Regions from separate parts of the Lysinibacillus sp. JK80 genome, predicted to be linked through region 3. Evidence: riboswitches for the same ligand, from Rfam matches in the RefSeq annotation. Region 3 holds a riboswitch; each other region holds the start of a gene.
What was found. Region 3 has a riboswitch for S-adenosylmethionine ahead of HXV90_RS13095 (MetQ/NlpA family ABC transporter substrate-binding protein). Riboswitches for the same ligand answer to the same signal wherever they lie in the genome.
Positions count from the first base shown of each region.

Region 1: it holds a riboswitch for S-adenosylmethionine, as region 3 does, so the genes downstream of both, metA (homoserine O-acetyltransferase MetA) here and HXV90_RS13095 (MetQ/NlpA family ABC transporter substrate-binding protein) in region 3, are expected to answer to the same signal.
Region 2: it holds a riboswitch for S-adenosylmethionine, as region 3 does, so the genes downstream of both, HXV90_RS18150 (methionine ABC transporter ATP-binding protein) here and HXV90_RS13095 (MetQ/NlpA family ABC transporter substrate-binding protein) in region 3, are expected to answer to the same signal.

Region 1 covers NZ_CP058997.1:694,541-705,650, reverse strand. The annotation lists gene HXV90_RS03695 (spore germination protein) at 1-917, shown strand, start outside; gene HXV90_RS03690 (Ger(x)C family spore germination protein) at 943-2,142, shown strand; gene HXV90_RS03685 (hypothetical protein) at 2,147-2,380, shown strand; gene HXV90_RS03680 (GerAB/ArcD/ProY family transporter) at 2,412-3,560, shown strand; gene metA (homoserine O-acetyltransferase MetA) at 3,600-4,535, opposite strand; SAM riboswitch class I at 4,659-4,770, opposite strand; gene HXV90_RS03670 (nucleotide excision repair endonuclease) at 4,974-5,345, shown strand; gene HXV90_RS03665 (hypothetical protein) at 5,400-5,786, opposite strand; gene HXV90_RS03660 (TrmB family transcriptional regulator) at 5,809-6,591, opposite strand; gene HXV90_RS03655 (TSUP family transporter) at 6,717-7,487, shown strand; gene panF (sodium/pantothenate symporter) at 7,528-8,973, opposite strand; gene HXV90_RS03645 (YhdT family protein) at 8,973-9,236, opposite strand; gene HXV90_RS03640 (short-chain dehydrogenase) at 9,490-10,044, opposite strand; gene HXV90_RS03635 (class I adenylate-forming enzyme family protein) at 10,106-11,110, opposite strand, start outside.
Region 2 covers NZ_CP058997.1:3,599,696-3,610,805, reverse strand. The annotation lists gene HXV90_RS18175 (acyl-CoA dehydrogenase family protein) at 1-1,068, shown strand, start outside; gene HXV90_RS18170 (arsenate reductase family protein) at 1,251-1,607, shown strand; gene gcvH (glycine cleavage system protein GcvH) at 1,689-2,069, shown strand; gene HXV90_RS18160 (toprim domain-containing protein) at 2,161-2,502, shown strand; gene HXV90_RS18155 (thioredoxin family protein) at 2,517-2,828, shown strand; SAM riboswitch class I at 2,885-2,988, shown strand; gene HXV90_RS18150 (methionine ABC transporter ATP-binding protein) at 3,071-4,099, shown strand; gene HXV90_RS18145 (methionine ABC transporter permease) at 4,089-4,757, shown strand; gene HXV90_RS18140 (MetQ/NlpA family ABC transporter substrate-binding protein) at 4,826-5,677, shown strand; gene HXV90_RS18135 (response regulator) at 5,880-6,752, shown strand; gene HXV90_RS18130 (HEAT repeat domain-containing protein) at 6,749-7,792, shown strand; gene HXV90_RS18125 (glycosyltransferase family 2 protein) at 7,793-9,214, shown strand; gene HXV90_RS18120 (hypothetical protein) at 9,211-11,110, shown strand, end outside.
Region 3 covers NZ_CP058997.1:2,566,507-2,577,616, reverse strand. The annotation lists gene HXV90_RS13135 (YczE/YyaS/YitT family protein) at 1-560, shown strand, start outside; gene HXV90_RS13130 (hypothetical protein) at 662-1,738, shown strand; gene HXV90_RS13125 (glycine C-acetyltransferase) at 1,797-2,996, shown strand; gene HXV90_RS13120 (CaiB/BaiF CoA transferase family protein) at 3,129-4,325, opposite strand; gene HXV90_RS13115 (alpha-hydroxy acid oxidase) at 4,322-5,482, opposite strand; gene HXV90_RS13110 (enoyl-CoA hydratase/isomerase family protein) at 5,497-6,276, opposite strand; gene HXV90_RS13105 (methionine ABC transporter permease) at 6,290-6,961, opposite strand; gene HXV90_RS13100 (methionine ABC transporter ATP-binding protein) at 6,954-7,979, opposite strand; gene HXV90_RS13095 (MetQ/NlpA family ABC transporter substrate-binding protein) at 8,087-8,917, opposite strand; SAM riboswitch class I at 9,006-9,110, opposite strand; gene HXV90_RS13090 (PPC domain-containing DNA-binding protein) at 9,233-9,733, shown strand; gene HXV90_RS13085 (pyridoxal phosphate-dependent aminotransferase) at 9,779-10,948, opposite strand; gene HXV90_RS13080 (carbon-nitrogen family hydrolase) at 11,045-11,110, shown strand, end outside.

The DNA of each region.
Region 1 (11,110 bases), 1.9 Mb from region 3:
AAATCGTCGCAGAGGTATTGGCTCGATTAGATCGTATTAATATTGATGGCATTCTGGAAAGTGGCTATATTGAGGATTTTATTCAAGACTCAAAAAACTCTATGTTTCCTACCGTCTACAACTCTGAACGACCTGATGTCATCGCAGGTGAATTATTAGATGGCAAAGTGGCGATTCTAGTTGATGGCACACCTTTTGTCTTAGTCGTTCCAGCGCTATTTACATCCTTTTTACAATCAGCAGAAGATTATTATCAGCATTGGATGATTAGCTCACTTGTACGTATCTTGCGTTTCTTTGGTATCAGTCTAGCATTAGTAGCACCATCCTTGTATGTGGCGATTACTACCTTTCATCAGGAAATGCTACCGACACCCATGTTAATTAGCATTGCTTCACAAAGGGAAGGCGTACCCTTTCCTGCAGTAGTAGAAGCGCTTATTATGGAGGTTGCCTTTGAGGTCTTAAGGGAAGCTGGACTTCGTATGCCTCGAACAATCGGTCCTGCGGTATCCATCGTAGGTACTTTAGTTATTGGTCAGGCAGCAGTTGATGCAGGCGTCGTTTCCGCTGTAATGGTAATTATTGTAGCCTTAACAGCGATTTGTAGCTTTCTATTCCCTGCCTATGGCTTATCGAATACGATTCGTGTACTACGTTTCCCATTAATGATTTTAGCTGCTATGTTTGGTTTATTCGGTGTAATGTTTGGCATTATGCTAATTATTCTTCATCTATGTAGCATTCGTTCATTTGGTGTACCTTATTTAAGCCCATTCGCACCGTTGGTATTACAGGATCAGAAGGATGCGTTTGTGCTGTTCCCGCGTAGAAAGTTACTTACACGACCTCGTTTGGTCAATCAAAAAAATATTGTTAGAGGACATAAATATATCAATGTAAAAAGCAGGAAATAACAACTGGATAAATGAGGAATGGAATATGGCAAAAATAAACTGGATTTGCTTACTATGTATCCTCACAATACTGTTAAGTGGCTGCTGGAGTAAGCGTGAATTAAATGAATTGGCCATAGTCGTAGCATTTGGCATTGACAAAATAGATGAGGAATATGAAATTACAGTTCAAATTGTTGATCCTAGTGAAGTCTCAGTGCGCCAAGCTTCTACTCAACGCTCTCCTGTCGTTAGCTATCATTCGAGAGGCGAGACCATCTTTGAAGCCATTCGGAAAATGACGACTATTGCAGCTCGAAAACCTTATTTTGCCCACCTTCAAGTGGTTGTATTAGGGGAAGATCTCGCGAAAGAAGGCATTAGTGATGCACTTGATTTAATTGTAAGGGACCATGAATTTCGTAAGGATTTCGACGTCATTATGTCTCACGAAGCAACAGCGAAGGAAGTATTAAATGTACTAACACCCATCGAAAAAGTTCCTGCAAATAAAATCTTGAATTCCCTTGATGTCTCTGAAAAGGCTTGGGGCTCCACGATAGCTGTTAATATTGATGAATTAGTCAATACGTTAACCAATAAGCATAAAGGGGCGTTAATTTCTGCTATTGAAGTTCATGGCGATAAGAAATTAGGTGTAGATCAAACAAATGTGCAACGTGTTAAAACACCTGTGCTATTACGTTATACAGGTTTAGCAGTATTTAAAGGGGATAAATATATAGGGCTACTGACTGAAAGCGAAAGCAAAAGTATTAGTTTTCTTAATGACAAAATTCAAAGTACGATAGAAATCATCGCCTGTCCTAATAAAGGGACCTTGTCTACTGAAATCACCCAATCCACTACAAAGGTGAAAGGGTCATTTAAAAACGGGAAACCGAAAATCGATGTCCATATTAATGTAGAGCAGAATGTTGGAGAGGTCGAATGTGATATCGATCTTACCAAAAATAAATCGATTGATTACGTTAATAAAAAAACAGCCCAGGGTATTGATGACCGCATTGAAAAAACAGTAGAGAAAATTCAACAGCAATATGAAGTCGATGTTTTTGGATTTGGGGATGCCCTACATCGGGCAGATCCAAAGCAGTGGAAAAAAATTAAGGATGACTGGACTTCCATTTTTCCAGATTTAGCAGTGGCTGTTCATGTAAAGGTAACAACCCAAGGTTCAGGTACGATGCAAAATTCATTATTAAACAAGCCAAAGGAGGAGTAATGAGATGGTACTAGCAGTAGCTATCTTGATTATTGCAATCATTGTTGCTCTTGTTTTTATTCCAAAGCTAAAAAAGCAACAGGATAGAAAAGCCATTATTGTATTCTCCTTTTTGCTATTTATTGGAACGGCTTTAAATATGGGGATTGCCCTTAAAATCCATATTCCTAGCCCATTAGATTTGATTACCTTTATCTTCACACCGATTAGGGATTACATTGTGTCATTCACAAAATAGAAAGATGGACTGAGAAACGGAGGGTAGCTTGATGGAAAAAGAGATAATTAGTTCAAGACAGTTTACAATCGTTACCTTTCTCTATTCTATCGGTACAGCGATTTTAATTATCCCTTCGAGTATTACTGGTGCCGCTAAGCAAGATGCTTGGATAGCGGCAAGCATTGGTGTTCTGCTCAGTTTACTGGTTCTAAAATTATTTTTAACACTGGCCAATCAAACACCGTCCCTAAACTTTATCGAGGCCAATGAAAAAATTCTTGGGCGTTTTTTCGGGAAAATCACAGCGATTTGTTTCCTGATTATGACCTTTCTTTCGGCTGGAGAATTACTTTATTTTATCGGTATTTTCATGAAAACGGAAGTTATGCCAGAGACACCGACATTAGCATTTGCCCTACTGTTCAGTATCCTTATTATGTATGCCGCTTATTTAGGGATTGAGACCTTTGCCCGTTCGGCAGAAATCCTCTTCCCATTGTTTATCTTTATTTTTATTTTTTTCGTCATTAGTATTACCCCTCAAATTACATTTGAGAATATTCAGCCTCTACTAGAAGCGACCAAAGCATCTATGTTTTATAGTATTGCACGCTTTATGAGTATCTTTTCCTTTCCATTAATTGTATTATTGATGCTCTATCCTACTGGCGTCAATGTACAGCCGTCTGCACAGAAAGGGCTATATATTGGGGCAATCCTTGGTGGAATCGTCTTAGTTACGTTGATTGTCCTATCGATTCTTGTATTAGGTCCTGAAAACACTGCATCAAGGACATTTCCTAGCTATGCCTTAGCGCAAAGAATATCTATAGGGAATTTTTTACAGCGCATAGAAATCATTATGGCATTTATGTGGATTACGTCTATATATATTCGTACATTTATGTATTTCTATACGACCGTTGTTGGCCTTGCACAAATTTTGAAGATTAAGGATCATCGTCCGCTTATTATACCGATGGGTATAATTGTCATTGGACTTTCTCAAATTGTTCATCCAGATATTGTGCATTCTACTAATTATAATAATGAAATTTGGCCAATCTTTTCCTTTATTTTCACCATTTTATTACCCATACTTTTGTTGATTGTGGTAGTTATTCGCAATCGTAAATCCAAGGCTCAAAAAAACGAAACACCTCAGCAGGAAACAGAAGATGACAATCAAAAAGTCTAATTTCTTCTAAGCTAGAAAAGAAATTAGACTTTTTATTAATTAAATATGATATTCGATTTCATCTACAAAATCCCATTCATATGGTGTTTCTTGGTAAACATAGTAGTTCAACCAGTTAGAGAATAATAGATGCGTATGGGCACGCCATGTATTCATCGGCACTTGTGTCGGATCGTCATTCGGGAAGTAGTTTACAGGAACGGCGATATCTATGCCCTTCGCCACATCGCGACTATATTCATCGGCTAGCGTTGTCGCATCATACTCTAGATGCCCCGTAATCATAATATTTTTATTATCTTTTGATTGTACAATAAATACCCCAGCATCCTCTGAATAGGATAATAATCGTAGATCTGGATGATTGCGAACCTCGTCAATCGAAACAGATGTATAGCGTGAATGAGGTGCAGTAAATAAATCACTAAAGCCACGTACCAAATCTACAGTTAAATCTGTAATCACATGGGAATAGACGCCTGAGCATTTAGCAGAAAGCTCAACCTTCCCAATGCCATAATGATGATACAATGCAGCCTGTGCCCCCCAACATATATGTAGCACGGATGTCACATTCTTTTTTGACCAATCCATAATTTCTGAAATTTCCTGCCAATAGTTGACCTCTTCAAAAGCCATTTTTTCTACTGGCGCACCAGTTATAATCATACCATCATAGCGTCGGTGTCGAATCTGATTGAACGTTGTGTAGAAAAGCTGCAAATGGGATTTACTCACATTTTTAGACTCGTGTGTGGCTGTATTCAAAAAGGTAATATTCACTTGTAATGGTGTATTCCCCAATAAACGTAATAACTGGAGCTCTGTTTTTTCTTTTTCAGGCATTAAATTTAATATTAATATATTTAATGGACGGATTTGCTGTGTTTTCGCACGATCTTCTTCCATGACGAAGATTTTTTCCTCACGTAAATGTTCTCCAGCTGGTAAATTTTTCGGAATATTAATTGGCATCTTGCTTTCCCCTCTCTATAATCACTCTCTTTTAGCAAACCTTGCTTGCGTAGAATGCAACGAAATTAAAAAATCCTCCTCATTCCATACGAGATAGAATGAGAAGGATTTTTTTCACGTCCACTCTTATCTCTCAAAGGAAAAAATCCTTTGCTGGAATTAGCACCTTTCTAACGATTGTTAGAGGTTGCTGAAGCGTCATCGGGCCAAATCCCTCAGCTTCTCTTGATAAGATTATTTAATTATCTTGAATTGTAACATGAACTTGTTAGAATATCAATAATTCATAGAATATTTTGTGATTCACGCGCATGTTTCTTGGTCATTTGATGTACACTAAGCTTGCTATCTGTGGGGTTTCTACATTTAAAATTTATGGTAAACATGCCGTAATTATGTTACCATATACTTTTAGTAAGGGAGAGGAACGTGAATAGTTTGATTAAAATTGAATTTCCAAAACCAGATCTAGTAATCCGTCAACGTGAACAAGATTTAAAACCAGGTGATGTGCCAATCACACCTTACTTCGGTTTTATTGACTTCCATAAAATCACACGTGATAAAGGCGGCATTTTCTTATTCTATAATGACAAGAATGAGCTATTGTTTGTTGGGAAAGCACGTAAAATTCGTCAACGTATTAAAAAACATTTCGAGGATAATGTATCTCCGATGAAAAACCATCGTGATGAAGTGTTCAAAATTGAAGTCTATGAAGTAGAAGATCCAATGGAACGTGAAATTTACGAAACATATGCGATTAATACTTTCCGCTCTAAATATAACGTAGACAAAGTCTTTTATTAGACATCACGTAAAGAAACCGAAATCTCATTTCTAAAGGGATTTCGGTTTCTTTTATCACATAATGGTCATACGATCAATTGGCGTACTCTGACCGTTTATTCGCAAATCAATGGTATCCAGCTCAGGATTCTTGACGGTGATTTTAAAAACATAGGGTTGAGCCTCTTTCCTTTGCTCGCTGCCTTCTTCTAACTGGATAATAAGCCTATTTCCCTCAGCTGTAATACTTGCCAATACATTCCCTTTTGAATAATAAACAAGGTAATATGGAGCATCCTTTTCATGCAATAGTTGTATTCTGTCATTAGAAACGATATTTTTCTGGACATTATCTGGGACAACCGTTAGCTCATGAATCGTTGGTGGATCGGTAGGTGGTGTAGCATTACAGGCTCCTAGCATTAGTAGGCTCATTAAACCTAGCAACACGAATTTTTTCAAGTTCCTCCCCTTCCTTATACGACTATTCTAAGAAAAAAGCTTTACGCTCCTTAGCAATCCAGTCTTCTAACTCCTGATCATCACGTTTTACTAACCGATTGATGAGCACATCATGCCATATATAATCCTCTAACAAATAAATATGAACCGGATCATTGGTGATAAAGGCCGTCTCTTGGGTAGATGGAGAATGACCATAAATCATTTCCTGACCATCTATCGATAAGATAAACCAATGCGGTGTAGACGCTTTTTTTGTATAATGTGTGGCTCTATGCTGGTCAATTGAGGCGAGATGCTCTCCTACATACAACGTAATGCCATGAACAGGAACATGCAGCGCCACCTCTTGCAAATCTTCACGTAAGGCATCATACATATCTTCCCACATCGACAGCATCACTTTTTTCTTCGCCTTCTTTAGAAGTGACTGACAATAGTTGATAATGGATTCCTTGCCCTTCAGCATGACCACTTTAGGCTCAGCTTCCTGTACTTTTTCCTCTAATTTCTCTAATTTCCCGCTTATAGACGTAAAATTCGACTCCCAGCGCTGTTGCATTTGCTGTAAGAACACAGACACAGGCATTGCCGAATAGGTCGTTTGTTCTGCGGTCTCTTCTTTTAACACGATGCCCTTTTCTACAAGGATATTTAAAATATCATACACTCTTGCACGTGGTATGCCAGAATTTTTACTAACCTGATAAGCACTGACATGACTTTGCTGAACAAGTGCCGTATAGGCCTTTGCTTCATATTCTGTAAAACCCATTTCTTTCAGCTGGGTGATTAATTCCTCCATGTAATCCCTCCATTATCTTTATTATAGGCTACCAATGTGAAGATTTGCCAATGAAAAAATGGGGTTTACAGCGCAAATAAATTTAGTTACTATTTCAGTAGTAACTAAATTTAAAGAGGTGTCATATGTTGTTTGAAATCGATGTACATATTCTAATATTATTAATTTCTTTTGGATTTCTGGCGGCTTTTGTTGACTCAGTAGTGGGAGGGGGCGGTTTAATTTCACTACCAGCCTTACTATTTGTTGGGCTCAATCCAGCCGCTGCTGTTGCCACGAACAAACTAGCAGGAGCCATGGGCTCACTCACTTCCTCTATTTCTTTCTATCGTTCTGGCCAGCTGGACATTCGCTCTGTCCTCAAATATTTTCCACTAGCATTTATCGGATCATTATGTGGTGCTTGGACTGTGCATCTGATTAATCCAGCATTACTAAAGCCATTAATGCTTGTTATGCTGGCGGCTGTTGGGGTATATACGATCTTTAAAAAGGATTGGGGTGCCGTCTCTACCGTAAAAAATCTATCTAAAAAACATTTGTTTTTATTTATGCTGCTATTATTTGCTATTGGTTTTTATGATGGATTTCTTGGGCCTGGGACAGGGTCGTTTTTAATCTTTAGCTTCTTACTGGTAGGCTTTGATTTTTTAAAGGCGGCTGGTAATGCGAAGTTTTTAAATTTGGCGAGTAATGTGGCTGGTGTTTGTATGTTTGCTTACTTAGGTCAAATTCATTATGTTTATGGTCTAGTCATGGGCATTGCGCAAATTGGTGGGGCTATGCTTGGCTCACGGATGGCAATCAAGAAAGGAAGTGGCTTTGTCCGCACGCTATTTATTGTCGTTACAATGACATTACTTGCGAAAAATGCCTATGATTTTATGATGCATTAAAATAAACGCCACAGAATTTGAAATCTGTGGCGTTTTGGCGTTAAATCATAAGCTTTTCGTTTTTAAATTTATGACTAGTGGACAAACTGACAATCACAAAAATAAAGAAGGATGCGACAATTGGTATCGTGACTGTATGCATACCAAAGACAGAAGGATAAAACCGATCAATCATAATATACAACAACATGCCTGAAATCATTGACGCAATCGCTCCGTATTTATTCGCTTTTTTCCAATACAATCCTAAAACGACTGTCCAAATAAAGACAGCCTCTAGTCCACCGAAGGCAAATAAGTTCAACCACACTAATAAATCAGGTGGATTGAGTGCAAAGATGACAACGGCTAGGCCAATGACTGTTGTTACAATAAAGCTTGCACGCTTTATCTCTGCATCACTAGCTTTCGGCTTCATATAATTTAAATAGATATCTTTGACAACTGTAGAGCTGACAAGCATTAGTAAAGCATTAACCGTAGACATTGTCGCAGCCATTGGTGCAGCTAAAACGATTCCTGCTAAAAATGGCGGTAATACCTTCAATGTCAGGAGCGGCATGACTTTATCACCAATCTCAATGCCCGGTAAGACAGGTCGGGCTAACACCCCAATTAAATGCATGCCAAACATGATTGTCCCTATGGCAATCGTGCCAATAAGAATTGCTTGATGCATACTTTTGGAATCCTTATAGCTCATCGCACGAACCGCAATTTGCGGAAGTCCTACAACCCCTACACCAATGAGAATCCAAAATGTTGAGACATACAGAGGCGTTAAATCTCCTTGTGCGCCAAATGGTGACACAAAGTCAGGATTTTCAGCGACCAGTGAGGCCATTATATTGTCGATGCCTCCACCTGCCACAATGGTGCCGATTAATAAAATAATTGTACCAATCACCATAATTGAACCTTGGACCGTATCTGTAAGTGCAACCGCACGGAAGCCTCCGATAATCACATATACTAACACGGAAATCGCAAAAATAAACAGTGCTGCTGTGTAGCTTAAGCCAGTTAATGACTCAATTAAGCGTGCACCCCCAACCCATTGAGCCATCATAGCCGAAAATAAGAAAACAATGATGCTAATGGCTGATAAAATAACAATGACATGGCTTTTGTAGCGTTCACGTAAAAAGTCGATTAACGTAATGGCCTGGTAACGACGAGCAATAATGGCGAATTTTTTCCCTAAAATCATGAGTACAAAATAACCTGCTGGTAGCTGAGCCATTGCCAGTAATACCCACCCAAGTCCTTTTGTATAGGCTACACCCGGTCCTCCGATAAAACTACTCGCACTGCCATATGTAGCAATCATCGTCATTGCAAGGATAAAACCACCCATTTCACGACCACCTAGGAAATACTCCTGCAGGAATGAATTAGAGGAGCGGACATGCTTATTGGCCCAAATACCGATTCCAAAAATAATAATTAAAAATAATAGCAATGGAAATACAACTTGCCAATGCATTAGTGATCCACCTCCTCATCATCGAATGGTACCTCTTTGAAAAAGAGTTTCATCACAATCCAGATAAGAAGGATCATAAAGCCTGTCCCAGCGATACAGCTATAGAAAAACCAGGCAGGAAAACCAAATACATACGTATAATTTCTTGGATCTCCTGAACCTAATCCATAGGCAAAGCCAAACCAAATCGCAAAGTTGACAAGGACGAGTCCAATTCCGATAAGCGCCTCTCGATGCGCTATTTTAAAGCGTTGATCTTTCACATGTAATCCCCCTAACCTACTCTATTTTACTGATATGTCGGTCTGATGGGAAGAGATGTGAGTAAATAAGGATAAGTTATATGGAAATGATTTTGTTATACTAAGTAAAAGGTAAGGAGAAGAAAGTTGCTTGATCCTGACGTTTTTCACACAAACCTAACTATCCCTCACAATTATGTAGACATCTACAACAAACTGATAATGGAGATAAGTAAAAACCTTCGTCCATCTAGTTAGACGAAGGTTAGTTAGTTTATAATGGTCGCTTTTCCCAAGGTTGTAGCGTCCCGACGATATGGATAGGTTGATCCTGTTGAATAGCAGCAACGACACCTTGCGATATTTCCTCATGCGTAAGCCATCTCGCATGACCTTCTTCCATCATAAAACCTAGCTGGATTTGCCTGTATTGCGAACGAGCAGGGAGCTTCAATTTCTCTTGGACTTCACTTAAATTCGCCTTACTCCCCAACACATGAAACAGTTTCCATTCCCCATTATTCTCTATTGAAATTACATTGGAGATGTTCTCTAATGTAGTGTCCGCATAGGAATGAATCCAAGCAACGACCAATTCAATGGGCCCGTTATGCTCGAGCGTTTCTTCTAGCTTCTCTTTTAATAAGGCTATATTACAATAATCAACTAAAATCGGCGTTAGAAGGGCAGGTTTGGTTGTTCTATTTCGCAAATCTTCCATTCGATGGGCACTACGTCCAATTACTGAGACATGGTAGCCATCATTCACTAACCAAAGGGATGTGTCAGCCAACATCCCTGTTCCACCAATAACTAATGCGTGGGCCATTTATGTGTCCCTCTCTTATTTCGGATTTAGAAAGACGTGCGTTTCTTCCTTCTCATCATACTTAACAGATAGATGAGTCAACAAGCCTATACAATGCCTTTTTATCGATTTTACCAACGCTTGTTTTCGGTAGTTCGTCTAAGAAAATCATTTGTTTTGGAATCTTATAACGTCCTAATTGTTGATGACATAGCTCATTAAGATCATCTAATAGAGAGGCTACTTGGTGGGGACAAACAATAAAAGCTGTCACGATCTCACCCCAATAGTCATCACCTACACCAATCACGGCCACCTCCCGCACATCTGGATGCCGTAGTAGACATTGTTCTACTTCCTGAGGATAGATATTTTCACCACCTGAAATTATCATTTCTTTTCTACGCCCAACAATATAAAAATCGCCTTCCGCATCCATCATCGCTAAATCCCCTGTTTTCAACCAGCCATCTTGCAGGATATTGGCAGTTTCTTGCTTGTTATTCCAGTAAAAGCGAAACATATGCTTCCCTCTTACCAATAGCTCTCCTACTTCTCCAGGTGCACAACTTTTTCCTGTATGACTGATGATTTTAGCTTCATTGAATTGCATGCTTTTCCCGACAGCACCCTTTTTTGCATAGGCACGCTCTCGGTCAATATAAAAATTATTGGGTCCTGCTTCTGTTAAACCATATCCCTCTTTAAAAAATAATCCCTTATTATAAAAAGCATCGTAAATAGGATGAGGGCACGGGGCACCGCCAGATAAAAATACCTTCATGGAAGGAAATTGATTTTCCTGAAAATACTTCGTAGCAATCATTGCTTGATACATTGTTGGCACAAAAAGAGAAATTGTCGTTTGATATTGGTTCGTTGCTTTTAGTGCCTCTTCTGCATCAAATTTATCGCCAATAATGACGGTTCCTCCCGCCATCAGTAAGGGAATGCATAAAGCATTTAAGCCACCAGTATGAAACATCGGCATATAATTTAATGTCCGATCTTGAGCATGTAAACCCCAGCTAATAATAGTATTCATGGCATTCCAATTGACCGACTGAAAGGATAACACTACCCCCTT
Region 2 (11,110 bases), 1.0 Mb from region 3:
GCGGAAGTACCTGTAGAAAATCTATTAGGCGAAATTGGTCGTGGTCATATCATTGCGTTCAATATTTTAAACATTGGTCGTTATAAACTAGGCGTGGGCACAATTGGCGGATCGAAGCGTGCATTGGAGTTAGCTATTCAGTATACAAACCAACGTCAGCAATTTAAAACAAAGCTTTCTGATTTCAATCTGACAAAAGAGAAATTATCTACAATGGCTTCTCAACTGTATGCATCAGAATCATTAAACTATCGTACGGTTGGTCTATTTGAGGACCGCTTAAGTCAGTTAAGCCCTGAAGAGCAAAAGCAAGGAAAAGTGATTGCAGGTGCGATTGCTGAATATGCTATTGAATGCTCTATTGCCAAAGTATTCGGTTCAGAAACATTAGACTATATTGCAGATGAAGCAGTACAACTTCATGGCGGTTATGGCTTTATGGCTGAGTATGAGGTAGAGCGTATTTACCGTGATTCTCGTATTAATCGAATTTTTGAAGGTACAAACGAAATTAACCGCATGATTGTACCTGGTACATTTATGAAAAAGGCTCTAAAAGGTGAGCTGCCATTATTACAAGTTGCTCAAAATTTACAGCAAGAGCTGCTTATGCTAATGCCAGAGGAAATCGGTACAGAGCCGTTAGCACAAGAAAAATATTTAGTGAAAAATGCCAAGAAGATTGCTGTATTAGCTGCAGGATTAGCAGCACAACGCTTTGGTGCAAAACTTGATCAAGAGCAAGAAGTATTGGTAAACATTGCGAATATAGCTAACCAATTATTTGCAATGGAATCAGCTGTCTTACGTACAGAAAAAGCAATTGCTCGTGACGGTGCTGAAAAAGCACATCAAAAATTGCTATACACACAAATTTTCTGCCAAGAAGCATTCGCAGAAATCGAAAAAGAAGCAAAAGACACAATTCTTGCTTCAGCGGATGGCGATGCAGCCCGTATGACATTATCTGCACTGCGTAAGCTAACGCGTAATAATCCATATAATTTAATTGCGAAGAAGCGTGAGGCTTCCGTTAAATTAATTGATGCAGAAAAATATATTGTTTAATAGTGCAAATTTAACCTAGCTATCTGCAAAAGATAGCTAGGTTTTTTTATGAGATGGATAATTGTAAAAGGAGCGGATAAATTTGCACAACTGGTGGATAAACTTACAAAAAAGAGTGAAGTTCACCATTGAAAACAACTATGATGGTATACTACAGAAAAAGACAGAAGAGGAGCATTGTAATGACGATTCAATTTTTCCATTATCCGAAATGTACAACATGTAAAAAGGCACAGAAGTGGTTAAATGAGCATGAGGTTTCCTATGAAGAGGTACATATCGCAGAGCAACCTCCCACTAAAGAAGAATTAACAGCTATTTGGCAAGCTAGTGGACAGCCTTTGAAGAAATTTTTTAATACCTCAGGCATGAAATATCGTGAGCTTGGTTTAAAGGACAAGTTAGCAGAAATGACGGAGGATGAGCAGCTTGAGCTACTTGCTTCAGATGGCATGTTAATTAAACGTCCCATCGTGACAGATGGAAAAAAAGTTACTTTAGGTTTTAAAGAAGTAGATTTTGAGCAAGCTTGGAAATAACCGTATTAAACCTTGTATTTATAGGAGAAGTATGGCACACTGAAAGTGAATATATTACATATTTATGGAGGGGTTTTTTGCATGAGCACACCTAAAGACTTACGATACTCTGAAGAACATGAATGGGTAAAAGTAGAAGATGGAAAAGTACGTATTGGTATTACTCACTTCGCACAATCTGAATTAGGAGATATCGTATTCGTTGAGCTTCCACAAGTTGGCGACGAAATCAAAACAGATGATCCATTCGGTAGCGTAGAATCAGTAAAAACTGTTTCTGAATTATATGCACCAATCTCAGGTACTGTAGTTGAAGTAAATGCAGATTTAGAAGATAGCCCAGAATTCGTTAATGAATCACCATATGAAAAAGCATGGATGATCGTTGTTGAGCCTGCTGACGCATCAGAAGTTGAGAAACTAATGACAGCAGAGCAATACGAAGAAATGATCGCTGAATAAGACAAGCCATAATCGAAAAACGTCGGAAACTACCGGCGTTTTTTGTTATATAATGACTTATAAGTGGGGATCTCTAAATGGAGGTGGCGTAATGTTCGAGGGAAAATGCTTGATAGTAGAAGGGCGCTCAGATAAGCTACAAATTGAGCCTATTTTGAATGAGAATGTTACAATACTATGTACGAATGGTACAATTGGTGTGCATCAATTAGAAGAACTACTGGATCCCTATGAGGGCTGTGAGCTATTTACTTTTTTTGATGCAGATACTTCTGGTGATAAGCTACGTGCATTAATGGACAGACATTATCCAGAGGCTGAGCATCTGCGCACAATGCCAACATACAAGGAAGTAGAAACGACACCAAGAAAAGTGCTAGCAATGATTTTACTGCGTGCACATTTTTCAATCCATAATGAATATATTTTGTAAGGTTGCGTGAGTAAATGGAAGAATGGTCAATAGAGCAGTGGGAAGCGGCTAAACAGTCGGGAGAGAAAACTGCATTTTATTTATATACACCGATGTGTGGAACGTGTGCAGTGGCATCTAAAATGATGTCCATTATTGAGCAATTACTGCCACAGCTACAAATGGGTAAAGCAAATATCAACTTTTTGGAACACATAGCTTATGAGCATCAAATTGAAAGTGTTCCCTGTCTACTCATCAGTGATGGCGGAAAAGTGACAGAAAAGATTTATGCTTTTCAATCCGTACCATTTTTATATGAATTGTTAAAAAAATCAATTGACTGAACTTTACTAGCGTGGTAAAGTATCAAATATATTATTAAAACATTAAATATATCGAACTCTTATGAAGAGTGGCGGAGGGAAGTGCCCTATGAAGCCCGGCAACCATCACAATGTGAAAAGGTGCCAAATCACCCAAAGATTTTTCTTTGAAAGATGAGAGAACGGTTTAACGTATCATACGTGACCCCTTCTACTTGTCTGTGAGTGAAGGGGTTTTCTATATGAGAAAAGGAGTATTCGCTATGATCCAGCTTCAAAATATTACAAAGAAATACAAAACAGCAAATGGCGAATTAACGGCAGTCAAAGACGTCAACCTTACTATTAATAAAGGTGAAATTTTTGGCATTATCGGCTATAGTGGTGCTGGTAAAAGTACCATGATTCGTTTATTAAACGGTTTAGAGAAACCGACAGCAGGAACAGTAACGGTGAACAATCAAGAATTTTCATCGATAAAAGGGCAAAAGCTTAGAGCAGCTAGACAAAAGGTAAGTATGATTTTCCAGCATTTTAATTTACTTTGGTCAAGAACAGTTGCCGAAAATATTGCATTCCCTTTAGAAATCGCAGGCTTCCCAAAGGCTCAACGTGAAGCGCGTGTGAAGGAATTAATTGCCCTTGTAGGCTTAGAAGGGCGCGATAAGGCATATCCATCCCAGCTTTCCGGGGGACAAAAGCAGCGTGTAGGAATTGCACGTGCATTAGCGAATAATCCAGAGGTTTTACTATGTGATGAGGCGACATCCGCACTTGACCCTGAAACAACGGATGCCATTCTTGATTTACTCGTAGATATAAATGAACGCTTAGGCTTAACAATCGTCCTGATTACCCACGAAATGCATGTCATCCGCAAAATTTGTCATCGTGTAGCGGTGATGGAGGCAGGCGAAATTGTGGAACGTGGTGAGGTATTACAAGTCTTCCAAGCCCCACAGGCGGCTATTACTAAGAAGTTTGTATCTCAAATTACCGACACTAAGGAAACACAAGATACGGTAGCACAAATTAAAACAAACTATCCAACTGGACAACTTGTCAAATTGATTTTTGTTGGTGAAAAAACAGAACAGCCTGTCATCTCACATCTTGTGAAACAATTTGATGTAGAAGTAAGTATTGTTCACGGAAATATTTCACAAACAAAAAATGGTGCATATGGTACATTGATTGTGCAAATTGATGGCTCTCAGACAAATGTCACTGAAGCCCTTCGTTATTTAAATACAGTGGAAGTACAGACGGAGGTGATTGAAAATGCTAACTAATCTCTTTCCGAATGTAGACTGGGAAAATATGTGGCAAGCTACGTATGAAACTTTATACATGACAGCTATATCAACGGTTGTGACATTTATTCTTGGGTTAGTCATTGGTATTGTTCTATTTCTAACTAGCCCCAATCAGTTATGGGCAAATAAAATCGTTAACTTTTTAACAGGATCACTCGTTAATATTTTCCGTTCCATTCCATTTATCGTATTAATTATTTTATTAATTCCATTTACGAAGTTTTTACTAGGTACAATTCGCGGTGCCAATGCGGCGTTACCTGCTTTAATTATCGGTGCAGCACCGTTTTATGCTCGTATGGTATTAATTGCGTTACGTGAAATTGATAAAGGTGTGATTGAAGCAGCCCGTTCAATGGGAGCAAAAACTTCTACAATTATTTGGAAAGTATTGGTTCCGGAATCATTACCAGCTTTGATTTCTGGTATCACTGTAACGGCTGTTGCTCTTGTAGGTTATACAGCGATGGCAGGAATTATTGGTGCAGGTGGTCTTGGTAACTTAGCTTTCTTAGACGGCTTCCAGCGAAATCGCCAAGATGTGACATTAATGGCAACTATTTTGATCTTAGTAGTCGTATTTATTATTCAATGGATTGGTGATTTAATTACTGAAAAAATTGATAAACGCTAGCAAGAAAAAGGGGTTATTCCGGTTTTTACCGCTAACATATTTAAAACAAATACAAGGGAGTGTCATAAATGAAAAAGTTATTAGCAGGATTATTTTTATCAATACTTGTACTAGCATTAGTAGCTTGCGGTACAGATAAAAAAGAAGATGAAAAATCAGCATCTGGCGATCAAACAGATAACAAAGAAAACGTAACATTAAAAGTAGGTGCTTCTAATACACCGCACGCAGTTATTTTAGAAAAAGCAAAACCGATCTTAGCTAAAGAAGGCATAGACCTTGAAATTGAAACGTATACAGATTATGTTCTACCAAACCAAGATTTAGAGTCAAAAGATATTGATGCAAACTATTTCCAGCACATTCCTTACTTAGAGCTACAAATTAAAGACAATGGCTATGATTTCGTTAATGCAGGTGGCGTTCATATTGAACCAATCGGTATTTACTCTAAAAAATATAAAACGTTAGAAGACCTGCCTGAAGGCGCAACAATTTTACTTTCTAATTCAGTATCTGACCATGGTCGTATGCTGTCATTGTTAGAGGCTAAAGGCTTAATCAAATTAAAAGAAGGCATTGATAAAACAGCAGCAGAATTAAAGGATATTGAAGAAAATCCTAAAAACTTTAAATTCGATGCAAATACTGCCCCAGAAATGCTTGTACAAATGTACGAAAACGATGAAGGCGATGCAGTACTTATCAATTCTAACTTTGCCATCGATAACGGTTTAAACCCAATTGAAGATGCTATTTCTCTTGAAGATAAAGAATCTCCATATGTTAACATCATCGCTGTACGTGCAGGTGATGAATCAAAACCTGAAAATAAAAAATTATTAGAAGTATTAACATCTAAAGAAATCCAAGACTTCATTTTAGAAGAGTGGAAAGGTGCAGTAGTACCGGTAAAATAAGAATTAAAAATTTTATAAAAGGGTACATAAGTTTAACGACTTATGTACTCTTTTTTATTTGTAGTTAAATTGATGAGAAACTATGTATTTTTTATGACGTCTATTTATTGTTTAGTCACATTTATTACTATAGTAATGTTGTTAATCTACGAAATAAATGATAGAAAGTAATAATAAGAAAAAACTAGATGGAGTGATTCTAATGAATGATATAAAATTCACCCATGACATCATGCAAGAACATGAAGTAGAGCGCTACTTTAAAATATGGCGAGAAAGTGTGATTAGATCACGCCTTACTATAACAGCAGTCTTTTTAAAAACAGCTAATGCTACACAACTGAATGAAAATGTGAATGATCAAGTTACCTCGTTTTTACAATCAAAAATACGCAAGACAGACTTGCTTTTTCAATTATCCGACGGAGATCATTGGGGCATCTTCTTTTTACAAAGTAGTGATGTAGAAGCTAGGGCGTTTTTAAAACGAATATTTGCCATCTTAAAAGCAGAACGAAAGTTCCAACAGATTGCATTAAAGGCCTCTATAACAGAAATAAGAAATAATAACGTTATTTTTGAAGAGCTGTTAAATAAAAATAAACAGATGTTATCAGGGGATGAGCAATTAACATGGAGTATAGCAGAGGTAAAGGATTACTGTGAGCAACCAACTGAATTAGTGAAAGTTAGTATTATTGAGCAAAACGCAATTTTTAGACAAGTATTAGAGTCAACGCTTAACCAAATAAATATCCCTTATTTTTCTTTAGATGTAAAGGTTTATGAGGATGGCTATAGCTTTTTACAATCGGATGATTATAAATTAGGGCATATGCATCTAATTCTTATGAATGATATTTTACCGCTAAAAAATGGCTTAGAAATATTGCATATCTTACGACATATGCCAAATGAAAAGAAATTTATTATTTATATGATGTCAGAACGCAATTCTGAAGGGGCAGCGCTTAATGCTTATGAGGGCGGTGTTGATGAATATATTGTCAAACCATTTAATTTACGTTTGCTAGAAGCCAAAATTAAAAGAACGTTTGCGAGGTTTTGGCAATGATCAAGCTGACTGTTTCGACAATTTTGGTAATAATTTCCTTTTTATTAGTTGTACTCTTTATCTTTTTTATGTATTTACTTGTTCAGCGACAGCGTGAAAGCTATTTTGAGAAAGTTCGTGACCGTTATTTACAAAATTATTCTCAACTTTGGTATGATTACTTATTCAATAACGCATTATTTAGTATCGTATTGGTACCTAGAGGAAGCGCCCAAGTAGAAGCTATTGAAAAAATTTTTTCATCCTATTTAAAGAATATAAGGAATGAACAGGTGGAACTAAAAATTAAACAATTCTCCAATCAATATTTAAAAGCATTCTACGAAAAAGATTTATCCAGTAAACGATGGAGTATTCGAATGAATGCCCTCTATCGAATTGCAGACTTACAAATAGATGAATTGCTAACGAAGTGCCAAGAATTCGAAAAAAATAACATTACAGATGAAGAACATTTCCAGTTATTGAAAATATACTCGCTTTTCCAACCAGATTTATTTATGGAGAAAATAAAAAATTCCAATGTAAATTACGCTGAAAGTGAATATAGAAGACTATTTATCTTATTAGATGATAATGTATTTATTCGATTTTTCCATGATTTTAATAGTTTGTCGGCCAAAATGCAATTTGCTGTTATTGATACTGCTGCTGTAAAAAGAAATATGGAGTATTTAGATGAATTAAAAAAATTATTACACCATGATACACCGGAAATTAACATCAGAGCATTAAAAGGGCTATATGAAATAGGAATTATTGATGAGATGGATCCCTTTGTCCCTTTTGTGACCTCTGAAATGTGGGAAGCCAGGTTAATGGTTGCCAAAATTTTTAAGCATGTACCGCTTACTTACACTTATAGTTATTTAGAGCAGCTTCTTCAAGATGAGAATTGGTGGGTACGTTCCCAAGCGGCAAAAACGATTGTAGAAGATCGACATGGTATTGCCAAATTACAGCAATTCATTGAATCCTCAAATGATCAATATGCAATTGAAATGGCCCAAGAAATTGCAGCGAGAAAAGAGGGGAAGTAAATGAAAATAATTGATTATTGCATGATGTTTTTTGGGGGCATTATTTTATTTTATATGCTGTTCGTTATTGTTTCATATTGTACAATGTTCATCATTGCTATGCTGGATTTAAGAAAACGCTATCGTCTTGATCTATCAGAGTATGATGATGCACATATCGATGCCTTTTATTCAAAACCGGTATCGTTACTTGTTCCTGCTTACAATGAAGAAGTAGGAGTTGTAGATACAGTATATTCATTATTGAATTTACGTTATCCTCAAACTGAAATTATCATTATTAACGATGGATCTACAGATCAAACCCTTCAAACGGTCATCGAACATTTTCAAATGAAGCCAATCAATAAAATTGTTCGAACTAACATCCCTACAAAAGACATTAAACAAATATATGAATCAGAAATCTATAAAAATTGTATTTTAGTTGATAAAGAAAATGGTGGTAAGGCTGATGCACTAAATGTGGGTATTAATGTATCTCAATATCCATATTTTTGCTCTATTGATGGGGACTCCATATTAGATGAAAAATCCTTGCTGCGGGTGATGAAGCCTATCATTTTATCTGATGGTGAGGTCATTGCAGCAGGAGGTAATATTCGTATTGCAAATGGTGCAAAGATGCAGTTTGGCTCTATTTATGAGACTCAATTACCTAGTAATTACCTAGTAATCATGCAAGTAATCGAATATTTGCGGGCATTTTTAATGGGGCGAATAGCGTTAAGTAAATTCAATTTAGTCCTTATTATTTCAGGAGCATTTAGTGTTTTCTCTAAAAAATGGGCTGTTGAAGCAGGTGGATATTCAACCAATATTATTGGGGAAGATATGGAACTGGTGGTGAATATCCATCGACTTATAAAAGAAAAAAAAGAAAATAAGCGTATTGAATTTGTACCTGACCCAGTTTGCTGGACGGAAGCACCTCAAACATTAGGAGTACTACGCAATCAACGAAGAAGGTGGCATCAAGGGTTATTTGAAAGTCTATGGAAGCATAAAAAAATGACCTTGAATCCTAGATATGGAATGATTGGATTTCTTTCGTTCCCGTATTTTTGGCTAGTGGAATGTCTAGGGCCTCTTGTCGAGTTAGGCGGATATATTTATATTGTCATAGCCTTTTTCTTAGGGAAAATTTATTATGAAGTTGCGCTCATGCTGCTACTACTATTCGTTATTTATGGTGTTATTTTTTCAATAGCGGCAATATTATTTGAATCGTGGAGTATGAATACGTATCCGAAAAAAAGAGAGTTGTTACGCATGATTCTTTTAGCGTTTACAGAAATTTTTTGGTATCGCCCACTAACATTATTCTGGCGCTGTGAGGGATTACTTCGTTTTGTCTTAAGAAAAAGTGACTGGGGTAATATGAAACGTGTCGGCATTGCTGAAAAGGAGAAAAGTGTATGAAACGAATCTATATAGGGGTTATGGTCGTACTAGTCCTCATGATAATCCCTATTACATGGTGGTACTTAGAAGTTGAAAAACAGCTTAATGTGGCCATTATAGATAAAACCGTTCCGAATGAGTCTTACCGAGAGCACTTAGGAGTGAATTGGTTTTTAAACCATTATAAATATAGATTAAATAATGAACCTTATGACGTAGAACGCGATTACTATGGTACGGTTCCAAATGATGAAACTAAAAGTGTTGTTGAAAAGAATTTGCCAAATGATTATAGTGACTATGATGTCATTTATTTGGCAGATACGTACGGAGTTTATAAAGATGATTTACAACAAACAAAACGTTTAGGTGAACGTTCTGAAAAAATTGTTGGAGGACTTGAACAAAAAGAATGGCAGTCAATCGTCGAACGCTTAGCCAGCAAAAAAAAGAGCATGTTAATTGCTGAGTATAACACGTTTGCTTCACCAACATCAGGGGAAGTTCGTAAAGAATTACAGGATTATTTAGGAATTACATGGTCTGGCTGGATCGGACGTTATTTCGATGAGCTTGATTATCATAAAAATTTAGAAATACCACAATGGGTGATCGATGAACATGGCGATAATTGGTCATATAAAGGTGGAGGCTTTTTACTATTTAACGAAATAACTGAGGAGCTTCTTGTTCTAGAAATGAACAAGCATGTTAATTCTGAAGGTATTCAAGTGCAGTTTACTGAAAATGGGAAAAAATTCTTTCATTCATCTGCAAGGGCGCAATACGATTATTGGTTTGATATTATTACACCTAAATATGCTGAAGATGCTCTTGCAAATTATAAATGGGATTTAACAAAAAAAGGAACAGAGCTGTTAAAGGATAATGGCATTCCAGAACAATTTGCTGCAATTGTAGGCCAAGATAAAAGCTACACATCTAGTTATTATTTTGCGGGAGATTTTAATGATATCGCACGGGTACCGAATATTTATAAAATAAAAGGGTTACCTACAATCTATAAATATGCTGAGAAGTATGCGGACAGTTCGTTTTATTGGTCCATTTACATCCCAGTAATGCATAAAATATTTGATTCATTTGAGCACAAAGAGGTTCAGGATACTGTAAATCATGAGAAATTAAATTATAATGCACGAATTCAGGGACAATCTTTTGAGGTGCTAAGAGATGGCAAATGGGAACCAATCGTATTTAAGGGTGTCAATATCGGAATGGGGAAACCTGGCGCCTTTCCTGGAGAAGCAGCAATTACTGAAGAGGAATATTATCGATGGTTTAAACAAATAGCAGACATGAATGCTAATACGATACGAGTCTATACATTACATCCACCAGGCTTTTATAGAGCACTTGCTAAATATAATGAAGAACATCCAAAAAAACCATTATATGTTTTACATGGAGTTTGGATTAATGAAGAGGGCTTAGCAGGTTCATTGGACGCCTATGATAAAGATACGTTAGAAGATTTCCAATTAGAAATGAAACAAATGGTAGATGTCGTTCATGGAAATATCTATGTGGAGCCTCGCCCAGGACATGCATCTGGCTTGTATGATGTAGACGTATCAAAATATGTTATAGGATGGGTACTAGGAATTGAATGGTATCCACACATGGTTGTGGGAACGAATGAAAAACATGCAAATATTGGTCAATACAACGGTACTTTTTTTGAAACAAAGGGTGCCTCTCCGTTTGAGCATTGGCTAGCAGAACAAATGGATGTGGTGTCAGTTTATGAAAAGGAAAAATATAACTGGCTACGTCCAATGAGTTTCACGAACTGGGTCACAACTGACATTCTTGAACATCCGTCAGAGCCATCTGAGGATGAAGATTTAGTAGGGGTCAATCCAAATGTTATTCATACAAAAGGAGAGATGA
Region 3 (11,110 bases):
CGATAAAGGGGAAAATCGTTGGCACAAGCCCATGGGATGTTTTACATGTAGGTCTCTTTCAAAATTTTGGGTTAAGTATCGGCACATGGTCTATTGTAACAGGACTCTTTATAGTTGCTTCAACATCCATTGTATTACGTCAATGGCCAAAGATAGGTACTTGGCTCAATATGCTGTTAATTGGCTCGTTCATTGATGTATTTAATTGGATGTTGCCCTCAACGGATGTATATGGCTTACAAATTACATATTTTATTATTGGCTTATTTGTTTTGAGCTTTGGCTGTGGGATGTATATTGCACCGAATATGGGCGCAGGACCAAGGGATACCTTAATGATGATACTTGTCGAAAAGTTTGGTGGATCTATTAAAACAGCAAGAATGGGAATTGAAGTACTTGTAACCATTGTTGGCTGGCTTCTAGGAGGACCAGTTGGAGTAGGGACTGTATTGATCGCTTTAACTTCAGGCTATATTGTGCAATATTCATTACCGTATTGTCGTAAAATATTGATGAAATGTATTGGAAATATGGAAGGCATGAAGCCATTCTATTAAACCAAGAAGCTACTTATATCTGTAAAGGATAGAAGTAGCTTTTCATTTTTTTTAGCGTTCTTTCATATAATGCAGGGCACAAGCTAAAGGAGGAACGACATTTGAACGGAAATGTAACGTATTATTTTGGACACGCATTGACTGGCCAAGGTGTGAAGCATTTATATAAAGAAATGATGGAAGAGGCGTCTCTCGTTTATTTTTTGCAAGGGCCTGCCACATTTAAAGGTTCAGAACTGTTAAAAGAACTAGGATACTTCTATGTGAAACAGGGCTTTGCTGTCGAGTGGTTTAAGCATGCTTTATTAGAGGAGGTTGTTGAGGCCGTTTATATAAAAGGCTGTAACAGACTTTTTGTATGGGCATCTGAGTGGAATATCGAGCCAACTTTACTCGGTACAAAGCATCGTGTCATGTCTTTCTATGAATGCTTAGAAGACATACAGCTTAAAAAGGTAGGAGAACAGCTTGCAGAGGCGATGCAAGAGCGTGCAACATGGCGTGAAAAATGCATAGCGAAACTGGATCAAGCAATCAAGCTACATGATGACTGGGAGGTTATCACACAAAGCTGTATGAACTGGCAGGCATTAAATGAACAGGTGGAAAATTTAAAGTCGGAAGTGTTCCAATCTATTATTCTGAATAAAACAGGTATGCGGACACATCGTTTACTGGGAACGCTAACTCCTAGAGGTGCGGAAAATACAGTGGATAGTATCACCAAAAGTATCACGACTCGCTTCATGATTAAAGGTAAGCCAGGTACAGGCAAATCTTCACTAATGAAAAGCTTAGCCGATGAAGCAAATGCAAGAGGGCTTGATGCACAAATTGTTTGGTGTGGCTTAGATGCGGGATCTGTAGATATGGTCATTATCCCAGAGCTTAATTTCTGTATTTTTGATAGCACAGAGCCTCATATCTTTGATCCAGAGGATGGTAGGTTAGGGGATAAGATATTTGATATTGGTCAACATTGTGCGCTGTCAGAGGAAGCAGAAACTGCGATCGAGGCAGTGCGAGCACAATACAAAGAAGCTATACAGGATGCGATGGGCCATTCCAAACGATATGCAGAAGCTGAATATACCGTTCGTCGTTTATTAGATAATTGTCTATCGGCTTCTTTATGGCGCGAAAAAACAGCGCCACTATTCGAAAGATTAACAAAGTAATGTAGCTAATGGCTTGCATGTGCTAAACTAGGAGCGAGAACAGTTTTCCTAGGAAAGGATGATACGCTTGTCAAAAGTATTGAATGCATTTTTAGATGAAAACCTACAAGCCTTACATGAACAAGGCTTATACAATGAAATCGATCCAGTAGAGGGAGCAAATGGCCCAATTATTCAGGTCCGTGGCAAAAATCTTGTTAACTTATCCTCTAACAACTATCTTGGTTTAGCAACAAATGAAGAATTAAAGCGTATTGCCAAAGAGACAATTGATAAATACGGTGTTGGAGCAGGTGCTGTTCGTACAATCAACGGGACACTTGACTTGCACGTAAAATTAGAAGAAAAGCTTGCTGAATTTAAAGGAACAGAAGCGGCTATTTCTTATCAATCTGGATTTAATTGTAATATGGCAGCTATTTCGGCTGTAATGGATAAAAATGATGCCATTCTATCTGATCAATTAAACCATGCCTCTATTATTGATGGATGTCGCTTATCAAAGGCAAAAATCATCGCGTTTAATCACTCTGATATGGAGGATTTACGTGCAAAGGCAAAGGCAGCAAAGGAATCAGGTTTATACAATAAAATCATGGTTATCACAGATGGTGTCTTCTCAATGGATGGTGATATTGCTAAATTACCTGAAATTGTGGAAATAGCTAAAGAGTTTGATTTAATCACGTATGTGGATGATGCACATGGTTCGGGTGTAACAGGTAAAGGAAAAGGAACTGTGAAGCATTTTGGATTAGAAAAAGAAATTGATTTCCAAATTGGTACATTATCAAAAGCCATTGGTGTAGTAGGTGGCTATGTAGCAGGTAAGAAAAATTTAATTGATTGGCTAAAAGTTCGCTCACGCCCATTCCTATTCTCAACAGCATTACCACCAGGTGATGTAGCCGCTATTACAGCAGCCGTGCAAATGCTGATTGATTCAACAGAGCTACACGATAAGCTGTGGGATAATGGAAATTATTTAAAAGCGGGGCTTGAGAAGCTTGGCTTTAATATTGGTGCGTCTGAGACACCAATTACTCCATGCATCATTGGGGATGAAAAGTTAACACAGGAATTTTCAAAACGTTTATTTGAAGAAGGCGTTTATGCAAAATCAATTGTCTTCCCAACAGTTCCAAAAGGTACAGGTCGCGTTCGGAATATGCCAACAGCGGCACATACAAAAGAAATGCTTGATGATGCAATTGCGATTTACGAGAAGGTTGGTCGTGAATTAGGGGTTATTCAATAAGAAAAAGGCTTCCTCATGGATGGGGAAGCCTTTTTTTGCATGATAGAAAGGAAAAAGTGAAGGATAGAATCGAAAAAGTGACCGATAGAAGCTTAAATCTAATTGATAGCGATCTAAAAATAGACAATCTCTTTATTTTGACCCAATTATTTTGCCTGCCTTGAGCTGTTGAATAGCTTGATCAGAAATATTTAATGCCTGTAAAATTTCTTCATTATGTTGTCCTAAAGTGGGTGCTGCACTTGTTAGCTGTCCAGGTGTTTGTGAAAACTTAGCTGGGAAGCCCAATGTTCTCATTGGTCCAGCAGTCGGATGCTCATAGGACAGTACCATGCCACGCTCTAGTATATGAGGGTCATTCAATGTTTGGTCATAAGAATAGATTGGACTAGATGGTACACCATGCTTATCTAATAGTTCGAGCCAGTAGATAGCCTTATGCTTAATTAGCTCGCTTTCAATTTCTGCTTCCAGCTCCCTCACATGTTGGGCACGTGAATAGTTGGTAGCAAAGAGAGGATTGTCTAACCAATCAGGTCGATTGACAACCTTTGCCGCAAAAATCTCCCATAGCTTTTGATTGCCAGCACCTACTAGAATATAGTCATCCTGTGTTTTGAAACCTTGATAGGGCGCAGACACACGATGGGCGGTTCCTGTTCGCTCAGGTAACTCACCCTTTCCGAAGTAAGCAGCGGCCTCCCAAACAGTCCACGCAAGACCTGACTCCACTAAGGACACATCAATATATTGACCTTCACCACTACGAAGCTTATAAATATAGGCCATTAAAATCGATTGTAAGGCTGTTTGTGCAGCAGCAATATCATTCACCGCAAAGCCAACTTTTACAGGTCGTCCATCTGCTTCACCTGTCATATGCATTAAGCCACTCAGACCCTGAGCCATAATATCATAGCCACCCTTTTGACTATAAGGACCTGTTTGACCATAACCAGAAATAGAGCAGTAAATTAGGCCAGGATTGATGGCTTTTAATGTGTCATAATCAATACCAAGCTTTTTCGTGACACCTGGTCGATAATTTTCCACAAGTACATCAACAGATTGAATCAATTCTTTAAATAAAGTCAGTCCTTCAGTCGTTTTTAAATTGATGCAGACACCTTTTTTATTACGATTAACCATCATATACATATGACTTTCTTCATTAACGAATGGACCCATTGTACGGGTATCGTCTCCATTTGGGTATTTTTCAATTTTGATAACTTCTGCACCCATATCTGCTAATACCATGGTGCAATAGGGACCTGCTAAGACTTGTGATAAATCGATAACCTTTAATCCTTGTAATGCTTGTTTCATTTACCCTCAGTCCCATCCTGTTTGACTAATGTGATGTTGCGTAATCCTTTGACAGAGGTAGCACCGGCTAATGCGATAGAAACCTTTAATTCATCATAAAGATTGGTCATCACCTTTTCGACACCTTGTTGTCCCTCAAGGGCTAGTCCATAGACGAAAGGACGTCCAATTGCAACTGCATTCGCTCCTAAAGCAAGTGCTTTTAAGGCATCCATGCCACGATATATACCACTATCTAATATAATAGGAATTTGTCCATTCACAACTTTCACAATAGCAGGAAGGGCATCAAGTGAACCAATCACACCATCTAATTGACGGCCACCATGGTTTGATACAATAATGCCATCAATACCATTGTCGATAGCATGTTTTGCATCTTCAGGATGTAAAATTCCCTTCAATAATATAGGAAGGTTGGTGCGTTTTTTTAGCTCTCGAACATGCTCCCAATTAAGTGTTGGGTGGAAGACATTTTGCAAGACACCTTGTACGTAGGATTCGAATGAATCATCAGGTAAAGTGGCTGTAAAAACAGGATCATTCATATAATTTCCTCTTGCATAGCCTAGCTTCAATGGTGAAAATTGATTGCGTACATCTTCTTCACGCCAGCCTAGCATTACGGTGTCGACAGTTAAAACGATCGCTTCAAATCCAGCTTCCTCCGCACGTGCAGCCATGCTAAAAGCAATTTCTTCATTAGTAGACCAATATAATTGAAACCATTTTGTTGCAGAAGGCGCAGCTTGAGCAACTTCTTCAAGAGCAAAAGTGGACACAGTGCTTTGTATATAAGGGATATTTAAAAACTGGGCGGCACGTGCAACGGCAAGCTCACCTTCATCGTGAACCATTCCGTTCATGCCCACAGGAGCAAAAAGCAAAGGAGTTGGATATGTTTTACCAAACAAATGAACCGATGTATCAACGTGTGACACATCATTTAAAAATCGGGGAACAATGGAATACTTCTCAAAAGCTGCACGATTATTGCGCAGTGTTTGTTCACCGCCAGCACCTGAACGGATGTAGCCAAAAGGGCCAGCATCGATTTTTTCCGCTACGGCCTTTTCTAAATCTGCAAAGCAAATGGGGAAGGGGGCTTGTGCAGTTATATTTTTTAAGAGTAGATCGCCATCAGTTATGTTTGTCATCGTTACTACCTCACTTATTTATTGAAAATAGGCTTTCTTTTATTTAAAAAGGCTTGAATACCTTCGTTATAATCGTCTGAACTAAATGAATCCAAAACTAACTGTGCCAGCTCATCGTTTTCTTCAATTTCACCATCAACAATTGCTTGGATAATTTTTTTGATGCCTGCGTTTGCAATGGATGATTTACTTAATAAATGTTCAGCGAATTGCAATGTCGCCTCATCAATTTCCTCTGGTTCGTGTAGGGCCGTGATTAAACCAATATTTTTTCCTTCTTCAGCTGTAAAAATAGTTGCTGTGTACAAAATTTCCTTTGCCTTAGCGACACCAACAATATTGATGAGACGTTTCGTGCTTTCTAAATTATAGACAATACCTATGTTTGCAGCGGTAATGCCTAGCTTACTCTTAGGCGTTGCTATTCTAAAATCACAAGCATTTGCTAACTCTAAGCCACCACCAATTGCTAAGCCCTGAATCATAGCAATTGTCGGGTGTGGAAATTTATAGAGAGCATCGATCGCCTTTAGAGCCAATTCATTATAGGCTTTAGCATTGTCTGTAGCATAACGAACATCTAAAAACTCGCTAATATCTGCACCGGAAGAAAAGGCTACTTCATTGACACCGCGAACAATTAAAAGTTTGATGGAAGAATCTATACGGAGCAGCTCTAGTTGGTCTACTATGGCTTGAAACATTGCCCTTGATAAAGAATTCCGTTTATCCGGGCGGTTTAATACTAACGTTGCAATATAGCCATTTTTCTCTACATAAATTTCGTTTGTCATCTTCATTCTCCTCTTAATCTTTTTTCAACTTCGCGGCGAAGCGGTTACCAATGGATTGAATGCTCTGCACAAGGATGATTAAGATAAAGACAGTTGCATACATCACATCAACCTCATAGCGCAAATGACCATAACGATAGGCAAGGTCACCTAAACCGCCAGCACCAACCATTCCTGCCATTGCTGTTGCACCAATTAATCCTATTGTGGCAATTGTTAAGCCTAAAATAATAGATGGTCGCGCTTCACGTAATAGGACATGCCAAATGATATGGCGACGTTTAATACCCATGGCTGTGTAGGCTTCTACTACTCCGGAATCCACTTCTAAAAGCGCAGACTCCATCAGTCGTGCAATATAAGGAGCTGTGTAAACAACTAGTGGAACGATTACACCTTTAACACCAATTGTTGTACCTACAATTAACTTGGTAAAAGGTAAGATGAAGAATAGTAAAATGATAAATGGAACAGAGCGAACAATATTGATAAATAGATTAAAAAACTGATAGAAAAATTTATTTTCAAAGGATTGTCCTGGTCGTGTTAAAACGATTAATAGCCCTAATGGAATGCCAATCAGAATGGAGAAAAATAATGAAATTCCGACCATTTGAAATGTTTCGATAATTGCTTTGCCAATAACATCTGACCAATCTGTAAAGAAGCTTTGGATACTACTCATTGAACGCACCTCCTAATTCTTCCACTGCCACGCCATTTTCTGAAAAATACGTTAACGCCTTTTGGACAATCTGCGTTTCGCCATGTAAATGCACCACAATATTGCCGACAATACCGTTTTTTAATTCAATAATATTAGCTGTTAAAATATTTGGTTGCACATCATATACCTTAGTGACTTCTGCTAATAATGGCTTACCAGTACTTTCACCAAGGAATGTTAAACGGATTACACTTCCTGAAACATTTAATTGCTCAATAAGAGAAGGGGATAAATTACGTTGTGAAATTGTATTCAAAAACTTTCGCGTTGTAGGGTGCTTCGGTTTCGCAAAAAGTTCAATCGCTGTGCCAAATTCCACAACTTTCCCTGATTCTAGAACAGAAACCTCATCGCAAATTTTTTGAATTACATTCATTTCATGTGTGATGAGCAGAATCGTAATGCCTAATTCACGATTAATTTTTAACAACAATTCAAGAATGGCTTCCGTTGTCTCAGGATCAAGTGCACTTGTTGCTTCGTCACTAAGTAAAATCTCTGGTTCCTGTGCTAAGGCACGTGCAATAGCCACACGCTGTTTTTGACCACCTGAAAGTTGATTTGGGTAACTATCTAGTTTATCTGTTAAACCGACAATTTCAGCATACTTAGCTACTCGGTTTTTTACTTCCGCCTCTTTATAGCCTAGTAGCTTTAAGGGAACTGCAATATTATTGTAAACTGTTGCTGTTTTTAAGAGATTAAAGTGCTGGAAGATCATCCCGATTTTTTGGCGTGTTTGACGTAATTCGTGAAGAGAAAGGGTCGTAATGTCTACATTGTCTATCACTACTTTTCCTGCTGTAGGACGTTCTAGTAGATTAACGCAACGAATGAGTGTACTTTTACCAGCACCACTATAGCCGATTACACCATGAATTTGTCCCCTTTTTACGTGAAGGTTGATGCCATCCACAGCTTTTATGATGCCTTTTTTCGATTTAAATTCTTTTGAGATATTTTGTAATTGAATCATGCGATTGTTTGCTCCTTTCTCAACCTTCTAAAAAGCAAGAATCTGCTCGTCTTCCCATTGGGGAATTTCAGCAGATTCTTCGGCTTTATAGAAGCTTTCTGAACATATTACCAGCTAGGGATTACAGAACCTTTGAATTCCTCTTCGATGAATTGACGCACTTCGTCAGATTGGTAAGCCTCAACGAACTTTTTAATTGTTGGATCATTTTCATTTTCAGCACGTACAACAATATAGTTCACGTATGGAGAATCAGTAGATTCCAATAAAATAGAGTCATCTTTAGGGTTAATGCCAGCCTCTAGTGCAAAGTTTGTATTAATAGCTGCTACATCTACTTCACTAAGTTGTTTAGGAATTTGAGCTGCCTCTAATTCAATGAATTTTAAATTCTTTATGTTTTCTTCTACATCACGGATCGAGGCTGTTAAGTCTGCACCCTCTTTTAACTTAATATAGCCAGCTTCCTGTAAAACAAAGAGGGCACGTGCTCCATTCGTTGGGTCATTTGGTAGGCCAAACGTTGCACCGTCAGGAATGTCATCAAAGGATTTATATTTTTCAGAGTAGATACCCATTGGATTTAAAATCGTCTTGCCCACTGGTACTAAATCTGTATCATGGTCTTTATTAAATGTATCTAGGAAAGGCTCGTGTTGATAGCTGTTCGCATCAAGATCACCTTCAGCTAAGGATGTATTAGGTAAAACATAGTCAGAAAATGATTTTAGTTCAACTTTTAGCCCATTTTCTTTTGCTACTTTAGCGGCTACTTCTGCAATTTGTTCGTGTGGACCAGAAGTGACGCCTACAACGATTTTCTTTTCATCAATTCCTTCAGCTTGGCTTTTACTATCTTCTTTAGAGCCACAGCCTGCTAAAGCCGCTACTAATGTTAAACTTGCTAAACCTACTAAAAATTTATTTTTCTTTTTCATGAAAATACCTCCAAGATTGTTTTTATCGGTTTTTTGAAAATAAAAAAACTCTCTTACAAATTAAGAGAGGCTCATGAAAAGATGTCCTCTCTTATCTATCAAACGAAGATCGTTTGCAGGATTTAGCACCTTCCTTTAAAAAGGAGGTTGCCGAGCTTCATAGGGCCAGTCCCTCAGCTACTCTTGATAAGAGATTTATAATATTTTTTTGTAATTCCGATAGAACTAATATAATTTATAGGGTATAGTAAGTCAATAAATAATTTTTAAATTTTTTATATAATTATAATATTTCGACGCAAAAGAGGGATAACAATGTCTGTAAGAGTTAATTATGGTATAGGTTCATTTGGTAAGGTTATTAGTGCTCGTTTTCTAACGGGAACAGATATCATTGAAGGGATTGAAGCGCTTTGCGAAGAGAATAGTATAGAGTCAGCAACAATTGTAAGCTGTATTGGCAGCTTTCAAAAAAGTAGCTTTGTTTATTTAGTGCCAGATGCAACAGTTCAAATTCAAGTTCGTTTTAGTGATGTGATTGAAAAAGAGGGACCATTAGAATTTATTCAAGGTTCAGGTGTGGTGTGTAAGCGAGATGGTGGATATGAGACACATTTCCATGGTTCTATGAGCGATCAATGGGGTGTTGTATCAGGTGGGCATTTAATAAAAGGGGGCAACCCTGTTATTACTGCTGATATCGTGTTGGCAGAGGTACAAGGGATTCAACATATTCGAAAATGGGATGATGAAACAGGTCATGTTCAATTTTATCCATTAGAAAATGGTTTAGGGCAACCAAGGAAAATTGAATAATAGTAATAATCCTGTAGCTAGGGATAGCTACAGGATATGGCGTCATTATCTTTTAAACAATTGTAATTGCTCGATTCTATGGATTGCTTCACGTAAGCGCTCCTCACTAACCAGCAATCCTACGCGAACATAGCCTTCACCATATTGACCGAAGCCATTACCTGCTGCTACAGCGATATCAGCTTTTTCGAGCAAAAGATCAGCAAACTGTTCACTTGTATAGCCTAATGGTACAGGGAGCCATGCGAAGAAGGAGCCTTTTGGAGCCGTAACATGCCAGCCAATTCTTCGAGCTTCTTCAATGAGTACATTGCGGCGACGCTCATAAGTAGCTCGTAGTTCACATGCACATTGTTGGGAAGCCGTCAGTGCTACTGCTGCGGCTTGTTGAATGGCAGGGAATTGACTACAAAACAGATGATCCTGGATTAGATTAATAGCAGCAATAATCTCGGCATTCCCTACAGCGAAGCCTATACGCCAGCCAGCCATATTATAGGTTTTCGATAATGTATACATTTCAACTCCTACTTCTTTTGCACCCTTTGCTTGAAGGAAGCTAACTGGTTTATTACCGTCAAATCCTATTGCCCCATAAGCAAAATCATGTGATACGATAATATTGTGCTCCTTCGCAAAGCGAACGGTCTCTTCAAAAAACGCAAGTGATGCTGTACCACCTGTAGGGTTGTTCGGGTAATTTAAGTAAAGAAGCTTTGCTTTTTCTTTCACTTCATCAGGTAATGCATGATAATCAGGTAAGAAATCATTTTCAGCAAAAAGGGGCATTACTTCAAAATTGACGTCTCCTAGTACAACACCTGATAGGTAATCTGGATAGCCAGGATCTGGTAAGAGCATCGTGTCACCAGGGTTTAACACAGCTAAAGGTAGCTCAACTAGACCAATTTTTGTTCCACCAAGAATCGCTACCTCTGTATCTGGATTTAGTTCTACCTGATATTCACGTTGATAAAAGTCCGCAGCAGCTTGGCGTAATTCAGCGAGACCTCTAAATGGTGAATATTTGTGGTTTTGAGGATTTTCAGCTGCTTCCTGTAATGCTTGAATGATGTGAATAGGCGTTGGCTGATCGGGATTTCCTTGCCCAAGGTTAATGACATCACGCCCTTCTTCTAGAGCCAAGTTTACTTTTTGAACGAGTGCTGCAAAAAATTGAGTGGGTAGTTGCTGTAGTTTTTTAGAGAATTCCATGCATGATCACCTTTTTCAGAATATAATAATTATTATTGAAGAATATGAAGCAAATAGTATTACTTTTTCTGTTAATTGTCTAGAGGAGGAATAGAGATGAAAATCGGTTGTATTCAATTAAATGTTGGCTTTGGCAAAGTTGAAGAAAATTTTGAACGTGCC